DNA from 4 places in the Streptomyces sp. NPDC001056 genome. Region 3 is predicted to be linked to each of the others. Evidence: riboswitches for the same ligand, from Rfam matches in the RefSeq annotation. Region 3 holds a riboswitch; each other region holds the start of a gene.

Region 1 (4,201 bases), on a different contig from region 3:
GTGGGTGCTGTGGCTGGTGGCCGCCGTCGCCTACGCCGTCGACCTGGGGAGCAAGCTCGCGGTGGTCGCGGGTCTGGAGGGGCGCGATCCCGTGCCGGTGCTCGGGTCCTGGCTGGAGCTGAGGGTGCAGCGCAATCCCGGCGCGGCCTTCGGCATGGGCAGCGCGACGACCATCGTGTTCACGCTCATCGCGCTCGCGGTGGCCGCCGTCATCATCCGGGTCTCGCGCCGTCTGACCAGCACACCGTGGGCGATCGCGCTCGGGCTGCTGCTGGGCGGTGCGGTCGGCAACCTGACCGACCGGCTCTTCCGCTCGCCGGGCGGGATGCGCGGCGCGGTGGTCGACTTCGTCTCGGTGCGCGACTTCAGCGTCATGAACCTCGCCGACTGGGCGATCACCTGCGGCGGCGTCCTGATCGTCGTCCTGTCCTTCGCCGGGCACGAACCGGGCGGCGCGCGCGCTCCCCGGGAGCGGACCGGCTGACGGCTCCCCGGGAGCACGCGGGCCGGCACCGGGGCCGCACACTGGAGCCGATGAGCACCGAGCGAGCCCTCACCGAGCCCTACCCGTACGTGCTGCTGTCCGCCGCCGTCTCCCTCGACGGCTGCCTGGACGACACCGGCCCCGAGCGGCTGCTGCTGTCCGGTCCGGCCGACTTCGACCGGGTCGACGCGGTACGGGCCTCGGCCGACGCCCTCCTGGTCGGCGCCGGCACCCTGCGCGCCGACAACCCCCGCCTGCTGGTCAACTCGGCGAAGCGCCGTGCCGCCCGCCGCGCGCAGGGCAGGCCGGAGTACCCGCTGAAGGTCACCGTCACGGCGACCGGTGACCTCGACCCGGGGGCCGTCTTCTGGCACACCGGCGGGGAGAGACTCGTCTACACGACCGACCGGGGCGCGGCGAAGGCCGCCCGCCTCCTCGGCGCCACCGCCGACGTCGTCCCGCTCGGCCCGGCGCTCGACTGGCGCGCCCTGCTCGGGCATCTGCGCGCGGTGCGCGGGGTCGGGCGGCTCATGGTGGAGGGCGGCGGCACCGTCCACACCCAGCTCCTCCAGCAGGGCCTCGCGGACGAGCTGCACCTGGCGGTCGCCCCGCTGATCGTGGGCGACCCGGCGGCCCCGCGGCTGTTCGGGCCCGGCCGCTACCCGGAGGGGCGGCTGCGGCTGATCGAGTCCCGGCCGGTCGGGGACGTCGTGCTGATGCGCTACGCGCCCACCGCGCCCGGCGCCGGCCCGCTGCCCACCGCCGCCGACCGGCACTGGCTGCGCACCGCCTGTGAGCTGGCCGAGCTGTGCCCGCCCTCGGAGACGGCCTTCAGCGTCGGCGCGGTCGTGGTCGCCGCCGACGGCACCGAGCTGGCCCGGGGCCACTCCCGCGAGGGCGGGGACCCCGTGGTGCACGCGGAGGAGGCGGCGCTCGCCAAGACCGACCCCGCCGACCCGCGGCTGCCCGGCGCCACCGTCTACAGCAGCCTGGAGCCCTGCGCCCGCCGCGCCTCCCGGCCCGCGCCCTGCGCCGAGCTGATCCTGCGGGCGGGGGTGCGCCGGGTGGTGACCGCCTGGCGGGAGCCGGACACGTTCGTCGTGGCGGCCGACGGCACGGGAGTGCTGGTGGGCGGGGGCGCCGAGGTCGTCGTCCTGCCCGAGTACGAGGCGTCGGCCAAGGCACCGAACCGGCATCTGCTGGGCTGAGCGCGACCCCCGCTTTCCAACCGATGTGCTTTCCACCCCGGTGATGGCGTACAGTGGAGTCAACGACGCGGGGTGGAGCAGCTCGGTAGCTCGCTGGGCTCATAACCCAGAGGTCGCAGGTTCAAATCCTGTCCCCGCTACTGAAAACTCAGGGCCGGAATCCGGAAACGGATTCCGGCCCTGAGTGTTTTCCGGGTGCCCTGAGGAGTGCACCCCCGAGGGGGCGTCACCCATGGTGACCGTGCGACCGCCGAGCGCATAACATCTGAGTCACCATCAAAAACCCGATGACTCCTGAACGTCGGTCAACTCGCCCGGTTTGAGGGCTTCCTGGGCGGTAAGTCCGCGGGTCGGAGCGTTAATGATCAAGCCGAACGGCTTGGAAACTTCCCCCCGGGTCTATTAACGTTCGATAACGCAGCGCGGTCGTCCCAGCCGTCACCCGAGGCGGCTCCGTGCGCACGCGCCGAATCCCGTAAGGGAACCGGGGAACCACCACCTTGGGGTGAATCACGCGGACACCGTCGTGAACTCAGCGAGTCACGAGTGGCAACGCGCGTAGGAGACCTTCCTGCTCCGAACCCGTCAGCTAACCCGGTAGGCGGAGGAAGGAAAGGAGCACGCCCCCGTGGCGTCCAACCGGCCTGCCCCAGAAGCCCCGTTCGTGCCCGCTCAGCGCGAACCCGAGTCGTTCGGCTACGGCCCCGGCCCCGACGACGAAGGCCCCTGGGAGGAGTGGAACCCCACCGAGGAGTCCGTCGCACCGGTCCGCGGCCGGCACCGCGTCGCCAAGCAGCGCGGCGGCTTCGCCCGCAGTTCCACCGTCCTCGGCGTCGGCGTGATCGCCGCGGTCGGCGCGGGCGGCATCGCGAGTGCCAACACCGGCAAGCCGCCGGTCTCCATATCGATGCCGGACATGCCGAACGTCTCGGTGCCCCACCTGTCCTCCGTCGAGCACTTCTTCGGCGACGACTCCGCCGACGCGCCCAAGGCCGGTACCGCGACCGCGACCGCGCTCACCGACCTCGGACAGACCACCGAGGGCGGCAAGAGCACCGACGCCGGCGAGGCCCTGCGCAACCGGATCATGGCCCAGGCCGAGCAGCAGCAGGGCCAGGCCGACAGCAAGGCCACCGCCGCGATGGTCGCCGCGGCCCAGCAGCAGAGCGACGACGCGGCCGCACGGGCGGAGAAGGCGGCCGCCGCCAAGGCCGCCGCCGCCAAGGAGAAGGCGGAGGCCGACGCCAAGAAGGCCGCCGAGGCCGCGCGGCTGGCCGAGCTGGCCAAGCAGTACACGCTGCCGGTCGTCTCGTACACGATCACCGGCACCTTCGGGCAGCCCGGCGCCATGTGGTCCTCCGGCTACCACACCGGCCTCGACTTCGCCGCCCCCACCGGCACCCTGATCAAGGCCGTCCACGGCGGCACCATCACCCAGGCCGGCTGGGCCGGCGCCTACGGCTACCGCACCGTCCTCACCCTGGACGACGGCACCGAGCTGTGGTTCTGCCACCAGTCCTCCATCAACGTCTCCGTCGGCCAGAAGGTCACCACCGGCGAGGTCATCGGCCGCGTCGGCGCCACCGGCAACGTCACCGGGCCGCACCTGCACCTGGAGGTCCACCCGAACGGGCAGGCCACCGCCGTCGACCCGGCGCCCTGGCTGCGCGACAAGGGCCTCAACCCCTGACCGAGGCCCCGGTTCGGGCACCGGCGGTGGAATGCGATCACCCACCGCCGGTGTTGATGTGGAGCATGACTTCTCCGCGCACACTGGGTTCTTCCGACATCGAGGTCTCCCCGCTCTGCCTGGGCGGCAACGTCTTCGGCTGGACCGCCGACGAGCAGGACTCCTTCGCCGTCCTGGACGCGTACACGGCCGCGGGCGGCAACTTCGTCGACACCGCCGACGCCTACAGCGCCTGGGTGGAGGGCCACGAGGGCGGCGAGTCCGAGACCGTCCTCGGCAAGTGGGTCAAGGCCCGCGGCAACCGCTCCGACGTCGTCATCGCCACCAAGGTCAGCCAGCACCCGCGGTACCAGGGCCTGTCCGCGGCCAACATCAAGGCCGCCGCCGACGCGTCCCTCGCCCGCCTGGGCACCGACTACATCGACCTCTACTACACCCACTTCGACCAGCCCGAGGTGCCGGTCGAGGAGATCATCGGCGCGCTGGACGAGCTGGTGAGGGCCGGCAAGGTCCGGCAGATCGCCGCGTCCAACATCAGCGCCGAGCGGCTCCAGGAGTCCCTGGACTTCTCCAGCCGCGAGAACCTGGCCCGCTATGTGGCGCTCCAGCCGCACTACAACCTGGTCTCCCGCGACACCTACGAGGGCGCGCTCCAGGACCTCGTCGCCCGCGAGGGGCTGTCCGCGGTGCCGTACTTCGGGCTCGCCTCGGGCTTCCTGACCGGCAAGTACCGGCCCGGCGCGAAGGTGGACAGCGCCCGTGCCAACCGTGCCGCGGAGTACGCGGAGACCGAGCGCGGCCAGAAGGTCCTCGCGGCCC
Region 2 (4,201 bases), on a different contig from region 3:
GCCGTGGGCCTTCCCGGCCCCGGAGCGCGACGCGCTCGACAACGGCCTGACCGTGCTGCGCTGCCACCGCCCCGGCCAGCAGGTCGTCGCCGTCGAGGTGCTCCTGGACGCCCCCCTGGACGCCGAGCCGGCCGGCCTGGACGGCGTCGCCACCATCATGGCGCGGGCCTTCTCCGAGGGAACCGACCAGCACTCCGCCGAGGAGTTCGCCGCCGAGCTGGAGCGCGCGGGCGCCACCCTCGACGCCCACGCCGACCACCCCGGCGTCCGGCTCAGCCTGGAGGTCCCCGCCTCCCGCCTGCCCAAGGGCCTCGGGTTGCTCGCCGACGCGCTGCGCGCCCCCGCCTTCGCCGAGAGCGAGGTCGAGCGGCTGGTCCGCAACCGCCTGGACGAGATCCCGCACGAGCTGGCCAACCCCGCCCGGCGGGCCGCCAAGGAACTCTCCAAGGAGCTGTTCCCGGCGGCCGCGCGCATGTCCCGGCCGCGCCAGGGCACCGAGGAGACGGTCGAGAAGATCGACGAGACCGCCGTACGCGCGTTCTACGACCGCCATGTGCGCCCCGCCACGGCCACCGCGGTCGTGGTCGGCGACCTCACCGGCATCGACCTGGACGCGCTGCTCGGCGACACCCTGGGCGCCTGGACCGGCACCCCGGGCGAGCCCCGGCCGGTGCCCGCGGTGACGGCCGACGACACCGGGCGCGTGGTCATCGTGGACCGGCCCGGCGCCGTCCAGACGCAGCTGCTCATCGGCCGGGTCGGTGCGGACCGGCACGACCGGGTGTGGCCCGCCCAGGTGCTCGGCACCTACTGCCTCGGCGGCACCCTCACCTCCCGCCTGGACCGCGTCCTGCGCGAGGAGAAGGGCTACACCTACGGTGTGCGCGCGTTCGGGCAGGTGCTCCGCTCGGGTCCCGAGGGCAACGGCGTCTCCATGCTGGCCATCAGCGGCTCGGTGGACACCCCCAACACGGGTCCCGCCCTGGACGACCTGTGGAAGGTGCTGCGCACTCTCGCGGCGGAGGGCCTGACCGACGCCGAGCGGGACGTCGCCGTGCAGAACCTCGTCGGCGTCGCGCCGCTCAAGTACGAGACCGCGGCGGCCGTCGCGGGCACGCTCGCCGACCAGGTGGAGCAGCACCTGCCCGACGACTTCCAGGCGACGCTCTACCGGCAGCTGGCCGCGACGGGCACCGTGGAGGCCACCGCGGCCGTCGTCAACGCCTTCCCGGTGGACCGCCTGGTGACCGTCCTGGTCGGCGACGCCGCGCAGATCAAGGCGCCGGTCGAGGCGCTGGGCATCGGCGAGGTCACCGTGGTGGCGGCCGAGTAACGGCACGCGCGGGCAGGCTCCTTACCGGTGGGGCCCTGACGGCCTACGGGGTCGTCAGGGCCCACTTTGTTCCACTCTCTCCTCAGGATGTCCGAATTGGGGCGGAGGTTGCCTTTCTGCCCTGTGGGATGCGCTACAAAAGCCGCGATCCGTTTGGGCTTTGAGAGCCGGTCCGCTTAGCGTCGTCCGGGTTGTTCGTCGGGCAGTGCGCCGCAGCCGCGGCACCGGACAGCCATCGCCGAGTCCCCGCAGGCGCGAGCCGGGGGAGCCGGGGACCCACACGTCCCTTGGGGTGAATCGGGCATCCGCGCGACAGCGTGGCGCCCGTAGGAGACCTTCCTGCTCCGAACCCGTCAGCTAACCCGGTAGGCGAGAGGGAAGGAAAGGACGAGCCACACACATGGCGTTCGTATGCGCCACCGGGAAGCACCGCAAGCCCGGCCGGGTCAAGCGCGCCACCGCCCAGGCGGCCGGCATAGCGGCCCTGACGACCACCGGCGTCATCGGGACCCTCGCCGCGTCCCCGGCGCTCGCCGCCGAGAACACCGCCGAGCAGACCGGCCTCACCCCGGTGCTCGCCGCGACCGACGACCTCGCCGAGCACATCGACGCCCAGGCCACCGCCCAGCAGCGGATCGCCGAGCACGAGGCGGCCGAGAAGGCCGCCGCCGCGCGGGCGAAGGAGGCGCGCGAGGCCAGGGCCCGCGCCGCCCGGGAGGCCGAGCGCAGGCGGCTGAACGCCTTCGTCGCCCCGATCGCGCACTCCTACGTGTCCACCGGCTACAAGGTCGGCAGCTCCCTGTGGTCCTCCGGCTCGCACACCGGCATCGACTTCCACGCGGCCACCGGCACCCCCGTGCACGCGGTCGGCGTCGGCACCGTCGTCTCCACCGGCTGGGGCGGGGCGTACGGCAACGAGATCGTGATCCGCATGGCCGACGGCATGTACACCCAGTACGGTCATCTGTCGTCCATCGGCGTCACGGTGGGCCAGCGGGTCGTCGCGGGCCAGCAGATCGCCCTGTCCGGCGCGACCGGCAACGTCACCGGCCCGCACCTGCACTTCGAGGCACGCACCGGCCCGGACTACGGCTCCGACGTCGACCCCGTCGCGTACCTGCGTCACCACGGCGTGAACGTCTGACCGTTCCCGCACAGCCGTCCGAAGCCCCGGCCACCCGGCCGGGGCTTTCGCCATTTTCCGGCCGTTCCGCCGGGACCTGTCCAAAAAATATCCATGGATTCCGGCCTCCCGTCGGAAATTCCGGCCCGGTGGAATAGAGTCACGGAAAACACACGTCCGTCGTCGGCGTCGTGTCGCGGGTATTAAGGCGGAGGTCGGTCATGCGTATTCCGGCGCACTCGGTGTGCACGGCGATCCGGGACGACATCGTCGCCGGCGTCCTCGAACGCGGCGGCCGCCTCACCGAGGAGGTGCTGGCCCGCCGCTACGGCGTCTCGCGCGTCCCCGTGCGCGAGGCCCTGCGCACCCTGGAGGCGGAGGGCTTCGTGGTGACGCGCCGGCACGCGGGCGCCTGTGTGGCCGAGCCCACCGAGCAGGAGGCCGCCGACCTGCTGGAGATGCGCCTGCTGCTGGAGCCGCTCGGGGCCGCCCGGGCGGCGCGGCGGCGCACCGAGGCGCATCTGAAGGTGCTGCGCGGACTGGTCCGGCTGGGCCAGGAGCGCGCCAGGAGGGGTGGCGGCGAGGATCTGCGCGCCCTGGACGGCTGGTTCCACGAGACGCTGGCCCAGGCGTGCGGCAGTCCCTCGCTGACCTCGACGCTCACTCAGCTGCGCCACAAGATCGCCTGGATGTACACGGTGGACACGCCGTCGGACGTGGCCGGCACCTGGGCGGAGCACGGCGCGATCGTGGACGCGGTGGCGCGCGGCGACGGCGAGCGCGCCCGCGCGGTGACCGCCCTGCACACCGAGCGGACGACGGCCGCGCACCGGTTGCGGATTCCCGGCGCCCCGGAGCGGGTGAGGACTTCGCAACATCCCGTAAACATGTCCGGTGCACGGAATTAACGCGGATGCCGTATACAAAGTGGGTGGGATATTCGGCGGACGCTTATTTCGACCTGTCGCGAATTTCCGGATGCGGGCCATGATGAATAGCTGTCATGGTTCATACGGCGGTGCTCCGAAAACACGGAAGCCACGCCACCCGACAGGGATGACGCGGCTTCCCGCATCCCGCTGAGAGTGTCGCGGGGTCCTGCTCAGACCGTCTCGGGCAGCTCTTCCAGGCCCTCGGCGACCAGCTTGGCCAGCCGGTCCAGCGCGGCTTCCGCGCCGTCGGCGTCGGACGCGAGCACGATCTCCTCGCCGCCCTGGGCGCCCAGGCCCAGAACGCCCAGCATGGAGGCCGCGTTGACCGGGGTGCCGCCGCCGGACTTGGCGATCGTCACCGGGATGCCTGCGGCCGTGGCGGCCCGGACGAAGATGGAGGCGGGGCGGGCGTGAAGACCCTCGGCCCAGCCGACGTTGACGCGGCGCTCAGCCATGTGTTGCTGCCCTTCGCTGTTCAGGGTTGTCTAGACCAGTCTTCCATATCGTGAAGCGTGCCAGAAGAGGGGCTGCGCACCCCCTCCGCCGTGCTCCACAGACTGCCTCGCGCCGTTGTCGGACGCTAGCCGTACTCTGGGGCCCATGCGAACCTCGGCGGAACCGCAGGACCGGTACGAGTACCCCGCGCACTGGGAGGCGGACGTGGTGCTGCGGGACGGGGGCACCGCCCGCATCCGGCCCATCACCGTCGACGACGCCGACCGCCTGGTCCACTTCTACGAGCAGGTCTCGGACGAGTCCAAGTACTACCGCTTCTTCGCGCCCTACCCCCGGCTGTCCGCCAAGGACGTCCAC
Region 3 (4,201 bases):
GTCCTCCCTCCGTGCCCGACGGCATCTCACGGCTGCGGCTGACCGCCCGCGCGGACCTCTCCGGGGCCGAGATCGCACACGCGGTGCGGGTGATCGGCGAGACGCGACCGTGAGTCGGCGGAACACGGCCGTGCTTCGCGGGTGAACAGGTCTCAGCGGAGCGCGGCCACGAAGCCGGCCCAGCTGGCGGCGGAGAAGAGCAGCGCGGGCCCGGCGGGGTCCTTCGAGTCGCGCACGGCGAGCAGTCCGGACCAGGGTCCGGAGCGCGGCCGTGCCGTCTCCACGCAGTTGTTGGCTCCCGTGCTGTAACTGCTGCGCGACCAGCGCACGTCGTACAGGTCGGTACTGGCAGGGACGTTCCGAGGCAGGGCAGACAATGGTGCCTCCTTACGCGCCGTCACCTATCCCGGCGATGTAGTCGAGCGAATCGTGGGGGGAAAGAGCGTGGCTCTGGAGGGTGCGGAAGGCCTCCGAGTACGCCCGGAGGTCTTCTTTCCGTTCCAGGTAGAGGCTACTCGTCAACTGGTCTAGAACAACCACATCGAGATCAGAAGTGCTCGGAAATGAGAAGATAACGAAAGGCCCGGTAAGGCCGACATGCGCTCCCGCCCCGAATGGCAGTACCTGGAGCCGTACTTGGGGCAGTCGGGCGGCGTCCATCAGCCGCTCCAGCTGGCGCGCCATCACCTCGGGACCGCCGACCTCGCGGCGCAGCACCGCCTCGTCCAGGACCGCGCACAGCTCCAGCGGCGGGTTCGAGCGCAGCACGTCCTGCCGGGCCAGGCGCACCTCCACCAGCGCGTCCAGGCGCTCCTCGGCCAGGTCCTTGACGGCCGCCCGGGTCACCGCGCGGGCGTACTCGGCCGTCTGGAGCAGGCCGGGCACGACGGTGGTCTCCAGGGTGCGCATCGCGCTGGCCTGCGACTCCAGGCTGATGAAGTCCCGGTACGTGGGCGGGAGCACCCCGCGGTAGGCGTGCCACCAGCGGTTGCGGTGGCCGTCGCCGGCCTCGGAGCCGGCCAGCATCAGCAGCAGCTCGCGCAGCTGGGCGTCCCGCACGGCGTAGGCGTCCAGAAGCAAGCGCAGATCGGCCGGTTTCACACCACTGGCGCCCGTCTCGATGCGGCTCACCTTCGACTGGTGCCAGCCGACCAGGCGGGCCGCCTCCCCACTGGTGAGCCCCGCACCGGTGCGCAGCGTGCGCAGTTCGGCACCCAATTTGCGGCGGCGCACTGCCGGCCCGTTCTGCATGGGCTCCTCCTTACTCCTCAGGGGCCGCCCCCATACGGTCTCCCGGCGCAGAGTTCACCGCATCGAGCGACAGATATATGCATATCTCGATGGATCGCTCCCCGTGACGGTCCGGTGATGGCAGTCTGACGAGGAAGCACCAGTCCGGGACCGTACTCGAACCATCCGCTCCATGTCGGACTTCGGTCCCGTGGGAAAGGGACGACGTCGCCATGGCAGACCAACTGGAAGCATCCGTCACTCTGCCCAGCGATCCCGCCTCGGTCGCCGCCGCGCGGTCGTACGTGGTGGGCACCCTGGCGGAGTGGGGCCTGCCGGCGGACACCGAGGCGGCGGACACCGTGCGGCTCATCGTCTCCGAACTGGCCACCAACGCCGTCCAGCACACCTTCGGGCGGTCCCCGACCTTCACGGTCGACATCGTGCTGGACCGCGACGAACGGCTGCGCATCGGCGTCACGGACAGTCATCCCCGCTTCCCGAAGAGACTGCCCGCGGCCGTGCAGCAGGACAACGGCCGTGGCATGGTCATCATCCGCTGGCTCACCGCCGAGTGCGGTGGCAGGCTCCGTGTCCGTCCCACCCGTGAGGGCGGCAAGACGGTCTCCATCGAGCTGCCCTGGACCGTCCCGGCCGAGCCGATGACGGCGGCGGGCCAGCAGGAGCCGTAGCGCGGAGCCGCGACACGTTCGTCCGGCGGGCGAGGGTGCCCCGTCCCGGCCGCCCATGGGCTGGAGGCGGTACCGGAGACGGGGGAAGCACGGGGAACGGCCCGGTGGCTGGAGTCGCTCCCGTGTGAAGGCGGGGTCAGCTGACCCGGCCGTACCAGACGCTCTTGGACCAGATCTTCTCCAGCCGCACCACGGCGCCGGTCTTCGGCGCGTGCCAGATCTTGCCGTGCCCGGCGTAGATGCCGACGTGGTAGACGTACGAGCCGTAGTGGAAGAACACCAGGTCACCGGCTCTGCGGCTGCCGGCGGAGATGTGGTGGGTCTTGTTGTACTGCTGGGCGGCGGTCCGCGGCAGCTTCTTGCCGGCCTTCTTGAACGAGTAGAGCGTCAGTCCCGAGCAGTCGAAGCGACGCGGTCCGGTGGCCCCCCACTGGTACGGGGCGCCCTTCTTGGACGCCGCGATGTTCAGGGCCTTCGTCGCCAGTGTCGCGGCCGAGGCGTCGGTGGCGAGGCCCGGGGCAGCGATCGAGCCGCCCACGGCGGCCAGAGTGAGGGCCGAAGCCGTACCGGCACGGGCCATCAGCGACGGGACACGATTGAGCGCAGTCATGCGCAACCCTTCGTCAGCCGCCTGTGAAGGATGACCTGTCGGATTCGGGCTGGCGAAGTAGCCCGGCCGCGTTGCCACGGCTTCACCCCAAGGGTCGCCCGGAGCGTTCGCCCGTCCGTGTCCACCGGACGGTCTTCCGCTTCGGCGACCCGCCTTGCCTGGGTCCTCCACTCCTGCCGATCCACTCCTGTCGACCGGTCATCCGGGCGGCGGCAGGATTCGGCGTCCGCCCGGATCGCCCCGCCGCGGCGGCGGGGTCTTGTCGTCAGACAGGGATCTTCACCCACAGCTGTCCGAAAATCCCAATGGAACCGGGAATATGTGGCGTTACTCACGACTCGCCCACTCGGGTGGACGCCGCGGTGATCGATGCTCCGTCAGTTCCCGTGCGTAGCCCCGGACCTGGGAAAAGACGGCCCTGAACGGAGCATGTACACGGCGCGCGCGCAACTCGGCAGAGCGGAAAACCGATTCGGATATACACCGGTCGGCGGTACGTCGTTCGGACCGTTTGGTGTCGGGACCCGGCGGATGCGCGGACGTCCCGCACCCGCCGGACCCGGCGTGCGTCCGGATCAGCCCACGGCGTCCGGCGGGAGCGCGACGCGAGCGGCCCGGCGCTCGCCGTCCAGCACCCGGAGGGCCCGTGCCAGCGTGCCCCCGTGCAGCTCCCGCTCGCCCCGCTCGTGCATCAGCTCCAGCGCGGCGCGCAGCTCTTCGGCCTTGCGCACCAGCGCCTGCGCGGCGCGCAGCCCGCGATAGGTGTCCCCGTCGCGCGCCGGGTTGATCCTGCCGAGCAGGTCGACCACCGCCAGATAGTGGTCGACCAGTTCACCCTCCGCCTGCGTCAGCGCGGGCAGCGGCGGCAGCTCCTCGGGCAGCACGGCCGGCTCACCGCTCGCCGGGGAGGTCGCGGCGGCTGGGCACCACGCCGTCCACCAGGCCGTACGACAGCGCGCCCGGCGCGTCCAGCATCAGGTCCCGCTCCAGGTCCCGGTGGACCTGTTCCTCGGTGCGCCCGGTGTGCCGGACCAGCATCTCCTCCATCAGGGTGCGCAGCCTGACCAGCTCCTCGGCCTGGATCAGCAGGTCGCTCGGCTGGCCCTGGGCCGGCTCGGGCAGCGCGGGCTGGGACAGCACCACCCGGGCGCCGGGCAGGGTGAACCGCTTGCCGGGGGTGCCGGCGGCCAGCAGCAGGGCGCCGACCGAGGCGGCCTGGCCCAGGCAGTAGGTCTGCACCTCGCAGGTGACGTACCGCATCGTGTCGTAGACCGCCGTCATGGCGTGGAACGAGCCGCCCGGGCAGTTCAGATACAGCGTGATGTCCCGGTCCGGGGCCAGGTGTTCGAGGTGCATGAACTGGGTGATCACATCGCCGGCCGCCGCCTCGTCCAGGGGCGTTCCGAGGAAGACGACCCGGTTCTCGAACAGCTTCGAGTAGGGATCGAGCCGCTGCTCCCCGAAGTTGGTGCGCTCGGTGAACTCGGGCAGGACGTAACGGGCGGACGGTCGGGACATCTGGGCACACCCCTCCTCATGGCGGAGACCGATGATCTCCGACTTCTGTACAGAATGTACAGGACGTACCAGCCGTTATGATGGGACCGGATTCTGGTGATCACGTCAAATGCCCAGGTCAGAGGGCCTTTTTGCTCCTCGCTGGTCACAG
Region 4 (4,201 bases), on a different contig from region 3:
ACCGTTGCGCTGGGCCAGCTCGACGGCGTCCAGGGTCTCGGTCAGCGAACCGATCTGGTTGACCTTGACCAGCAGGGCGTTGGCGCTGCCCTCCTCGATGCCGCGGGCCAGACGCTCCGGGTTGGTGACGAACAGGTCGTCGCCGACCAGCTGGACCTTGTCGCCGAGCTTGTCGGTGACGACCTTCCAGCCGGCCCAGTCGTCCTCGAACAGCGGGTCCTCGATGGAGACCAGCGGGTAGGCCGCCACCAGCTCCTCGTAGTACTCCGTCATCTCGGCGGCGGAGCGCTCCTTGCCCTCGAAGAGGTACTTGCCGTCCTTGTAGAACTCGGAGGCGGCGACGTCGAGCGCGAGGGCGATCTGCTCACCGGGCGCGTAGCCGGCTTCCTTGATGGCCTCAAGGATCAGGTCCAGGGCCTCGCGGTTGGAACCGAGGTTCGGGGCGAAGCCGCCCTCGTCGCCGAGACCGGTGGCCAGGCCCTTGTTCTTCAGGACCTTCTTGAGGGTGTGGTAGACCTCGGCACCCCAGCGCAGCGCCTCGGAGAAGGACTCCGCGCCGATCGGGGCGATCATGAACTCCTGGATGTCCACGTTGGAGTCGGCGTGCGAGCCGCCGTTCAGGATGTTCATCATCGGCACCGGCAGCAGGTGCGCGTTGGGACCGCCCAGGTAGCGGAAGAGCGGCAGGTCGGACGCCTCGGAGGCGGCGTGCGCGACGGCCAGGGAGACGCCGAGGATGGCGTTGGCGCCGAGCGAGCCCTTGTTGTCGGTGGCGTCGAGGTCGAACATGGCCTGGTCGATCAGGCGCTGCTCGGTGGCGTCGTAGCCGACCAGCTCCGGGCCGATCTGCTCGATGACGGCGAGGACGGCCTTCTCGACGCCCTTGCCCATGTAGCGGTTGGGGTCACCGTCGCGCAGCTCGATGGCCTCGAAGGCACCCGTGGAGGCGCCGGACGGTACGGCGGCACGACCCGTGCTGCCGTCGTCGAGGCCGACCTCGACCTCGACCGTGGGGTTGCCTCGGGAGTCCAGGATTTCCCGGGCTACGACGACGTCGATGGACGGCACGAGCATCTCCTTCTTGGATGTGACGCTGGAACTGCGGGGCGGTCTGCCTTACGGCTGTGCCTTGCGACTAGAGCCTAACCGTCCCGGGGTCGTCGGCCACCGACCGACCGTCTGGTGGGCGGCGGAGACATGCAGACGGTACCCATTGTTCACCGTCGGAACAAAGGGGTTCGACGGTGAGACCCTGCTGAAGAACGGGAGAACAAAAGACCCCGCCCCGGCGCGAACGGGGGAAAACGCGCCGGGACGGGGAGCCCGTGGGGACGGGGGGACGGACCTTTCGGGGGGTGTCCGTCGGGGGGCGGACCCTTCGGGGGGCGGACCCTTCGGGGGGTGAGGTCCGCCGGGGGGTGAGGTCCGCCGGGGGGCAGGGCCCGCCGGGGTGGCAGGGCCCGCCGGGGTGGCAGGGCCCACTGGGGGGGCAGGGCCCACTGGGGGGGCAGGGCCCACTGGGGGGGCAGGGTCCGCTGGGGGGGGGCAGGGTCCGCCGGGGGGCAGGGCCCGCGGGGGGGCAGGGTCCGCTGGGGGCAGACCTTTTTCCGGGGGGAGGTCCGGCGGGCGGAGCCGTCAGCGGCCGGGCGTCACTTCAGGTGCAGCTGCTGGCCCGGGTAGATGAGGTCGGCGTTGTCGACGATGTCCTTGTTCAGCTCGAACAGCTTCTTCCAGCCACCGGCCACGTGGTGCCTGACCGCGATGGAGCTGAGGGTGTCGCCCTTGACGACCCTGTACTCGCCGTCGCCCTTCTTGACCTTCTTGCCGGTCGGGGTGGTGACGGTCTTGCTCGCGGCCGAGCCGGCGGAGGCGCTCGCGGACCTGCTCGGGGCCGGGGTGGTGCGCTCGGTGGAGCGGGTGGCGGCCTGCCGGCCCGCGGACCGGGTGGCGGTGCTGTTCGACGTGGTGGCCGTCGAGGCGGAGCCGCCGTACGGGGTGCTGGTCAGGCCCGTGCCGCAGACCGGCCAGGCGCCCTTGCCCTGCGCGGCGAGGACCTTCTCGGCGATGGTGATCTGCTGCGACTTGGTGGCCTTGTCGGCGGTCGACGCGTAGGCGGTGCCGCCGTACGCGGCCCAGGTCGAGGCGGAGAACTGCAGACCGCCGTAGTACCCGTTGCCGGTGTTGATGGCCCAGTTGCCGCCGGCCTCGCACTGGGCGACCGCGTCCCACTGGGAGGCGGTGGCGGCGGAGGCGTTGCCGGCCGCCATCAGCGGAGCGGCGACGGCGACACCGGTGACACCGGCGAGCGTGACGGCGCGGACGGCCTTGGACGGACGACGGTGCTTGCCCTTGCCGGAAAACAGCATGGAACGATCCCCTCACCGACGCCTGCGAGGTGAGCTGTCGGATTCGGGCCGGTTGAGTTGCCCGGCCACACCCCCACATGGAGGCGTGGCTTCACCCCTAGCCGGTCCGGCATCAACTGCCGGGTCCGGCGCTTACCTTGGGTCCCCCGCTCCTGCCTGCGGCGCTTGACGCGACGACTGTTCCCGGGCAGCCGCTGGCAGGATTCGGCGTTGCGGCCGCCGGGGCCCGTGGTGACGAGCGGCCTTGACCGTAGCCACGCGATCCGCGGAATTTCAAAGACGATCAGGGCTTCTGAGACTCATCCCACACTTTCACCAAACCGGACATTTAGCGATCAAGTGGGGCGTCAACTACCCCTGCGCCGCGCCCGTTTCGTCACCGACTTTCAGGGTCTGACCGGCGGTGATGAGGTTCGGGTCGGCACCCACGACCTTCTTGTTCGCGGAGTAGAGCGCGTGCCATCCCCCGTCGACGTCAAGGGAGTCGGCGATGGAGCTCAGCGAGTCGCCCTCGCGGACCGTGTAGGCGCCCGGCTCACGCGAGGCGTGGCGCCCGGAGGAGGAGTCGTTCTGCCCGTTTGTCCTGCTTTCGTCCGCGTTGCCGCCGCGATGACGGCCGCCGCTCAGGGCTCCGGTGTCCACCAGGTCCCAAGAACCGACGTTCTGCCGGGCATTGTCCGGGGTGCCGGTGGACGGGGCGGGCGCCGTGGGGGTGCCGGCCGGGGCGGACGGCGTGGCCGGGACGGACGGGTCCGAGGAGTCGGAGGGGCCGGAGGAGTCGGACGGGTCCGGGCTGGGGACGCCGGTGCCGGAGGTGCCGGTGGGCTTGCCCGGATGCGGGGTCGCGTGCTTGCCCGTCTGCTTGCCGGAGCCCTGGCCCGGCGAGGCGGAGGAGCCGGACGGATCGGCGGAGGAGGCGCCGCCGGAGCCGGAGGCGTTGCCGGAGGCGTTGCCGGAGCCGTTCTGGTCGCCGCTCTGCGCACCGGCCGGGGAGGAGGGGTCGGGCAGGCCGGACGGGTCGGTCGTGCTGCCGCCCTGGCCGCCGCCGTCGCCGACGCCCGGATCGACGTCCACGGAACCGGAGTTCGAGGTGAGCCCGGACAGCAGGGCGCAGGTGGCCCAGGGCGCGGTGCCCTTGTCCTTGAGGATCCGCTCGGCCACGGCGATCTGCTGCGAGCGGCTGGCCTGGTCGGCGGAGGAGGCGTACCGGGTGCCGCCGTACTGGACCCAGTCCTCCTGGGATATCTGGAGGCCGCCGTAGTAGCCGTTGCCGGTGTCGGCGCTCCAGGAGCCGCCGCTCTCGCACCCGGCGACCTTGTCCCAGGTGGTGCCGTCGGCCGCGTGGGCGCTCGCGGCGCCCAGCAGCGGGATGGCGATGGCGGAGCCGGTCACGCCGGCCGCGACGAGGAGGGCCGGAGCCTGACGGGGGCGGCGGTGACGACCGTTCCCGGAAATCATGCGGAAGCCTTTCGTGCGACGGCAGGAACCGGCGCGGCGGATCATGCCGGGCCGCCACGCTGAGGGGTGAAGGTAGCGGCACCCGATGACTTGTCACAAGTTCATGCCGCGCGGATCACGTGAAGATCACAGAGTTGAACGTTCGCCCTCCGCTCCGTCACCGACCCTTTCACTCTTCGGGAACGGCGGTGCCTCACCCGTGGCACGCGGGCTGCCCGGAACCATGGAACCGACCTGTTCCGGGGGGCTGTTCACCCAGGAGGACACCTCATGCGGCACACCCGGTTGCACGGTGAGTCGGCGGAGTACCTCGCCGCACGCGAGGAGTTGCGCGGCGCCGAGATCGAGCTGATGCGGCACCGCGAGCGGGTCGCGGC

Evidence for each region. Region 3 has a riboswitch for cyclic di-AMP ahead of ACWDD7_RS23115 (C40 family peptidase). Riboswitches for the same ligand answer to the same signal wherever they lie in the genome.
Region 1: another riboswitch for cyclic di-AMP. It lies ahead of ACWDD7_RS02510 (M23 family metallopeptidase); the one in region 3 lies ahead of ACWDD7_RS23115 (C40 family peptidase).
Region 2: another riboswitch for cyclic di-AMP. It lies ahead of ACWDD7_RS21165 (M23 family metallopeptidase); the one in region 3 lies ahead of ACWDD7_RS23115 (C40 family peptidase).
Region 4: another riboswitch for cyclic di-AMP. It lies ahead of ACWDD7_RS21880 (transglycosylase family protein); the one in region 3 lies ahead of ACWDD7_RS23115 (C40 family peptidase).

What each region holds. Positions count from the first base shown of each region.
Region 1 is NZ_JBSFLI010000001.1:527,139-531,339, forward strand. It holds gene lspA (signal peptidase II) at 1-484, shown strand, start outside; gene ACWDD7_RS02500 (dihydrofolate reductase family protein) at 535-1,692, shown strand; tRNA gene ACWDD7_RS02505 (tRNA-Met) at 1,759-1,832, shown strand; cyclic di-AMP (ydaO/yuaA leader) riboswitch at 2,147-2,311, shown strand; gene ACWDD7_RS02510 (M23 family metallopeptidase) at 2,321-3,382, shown strand; gene ACWDD7_RS02515 (aldo/keto reductase) at 3,448-4,201, shown strand, end outside.
Region 2 is NZ_JBSFLI010000017.1:125,676-129,876, reverse strand. It holds gene ACWDD7_RS21170 (M16 family metallopeptidase) at 1-1,333, shown strand, start outside; cyclic di-AMP (ydaO/yuaA leader) riboswitch at 1,560-1,720, shown strand; gene ACWDD7_RS21165 (M23 family metallopeptidase) at 1,734-2,477, shown strand; gene ACWDD7_RS21160 (GntR family transcriptional regulator) at 2,678-3,364, shown strand; gene ACWDD7_RS21155 (HPr family phosphocarrier protein) at 3,559-3,843, opposite strand; gene ACWDD7_RS21150 (bifunctional acetate--CoA ligase family protein/GNAT family N-acetyltransferase) at 3,989-4,201, shown strand, end outside.
Region 3 is NZ_JBSFLI010000020.1:9,096-13,296, reverse strand. It holds gene ACWDD7_RS23135 (8-amino-7-oxononanoate synthase) at 1-113, shown strand, start outside; gene ACWDD7_RS23130 (DUF397 domain-containing protein) at 153-377, opposite strand; gene ACWDD7_RS23125 (helix-turn-helix domain-containing protein) at 388-1,251, opposite strand; gene ACWDD7_RS23120 (ATP-binding protein) at 1,464-1,922, shown strand; gene ACWDD7_RS23115 (C40 family peptidase) at 2,059-2,532, opposite strand; cyclic di-AMP (ydaO/yuaA leader) riboswitch at 2,536-2,689, opposite strand; gene ACWDD7_RS23110 (hypothetical protein) at 3,108-3,416, opposite strand; gene ACWDD7_RS23105 (ATP-dependent Clp protease proteolytic subunit) at 3,424-4,050, opposite strand.
Region 4 is NZ_JBSFLI010000018.1:112,625-116,825, reverse strand. It holds gene eno (phosphopyruvate hydratase) at 1-1,068, opposite strand, end outside; gene ACWDD7_RS21880 (transglycosylase family protein) at 1,650-2,366, opposite strand; cyclic di-AMP (ydaO/yuaA leader) riboswitch at 2,371-2,540, opposite strand; gene ACWDD7_RS21875 (transglycosylase family protein) at 2,718-3,824, opposite strand; gene ACWDD7_RS21870 (DUF899 family protein) at 4,095-4,201, shown strand, end outside.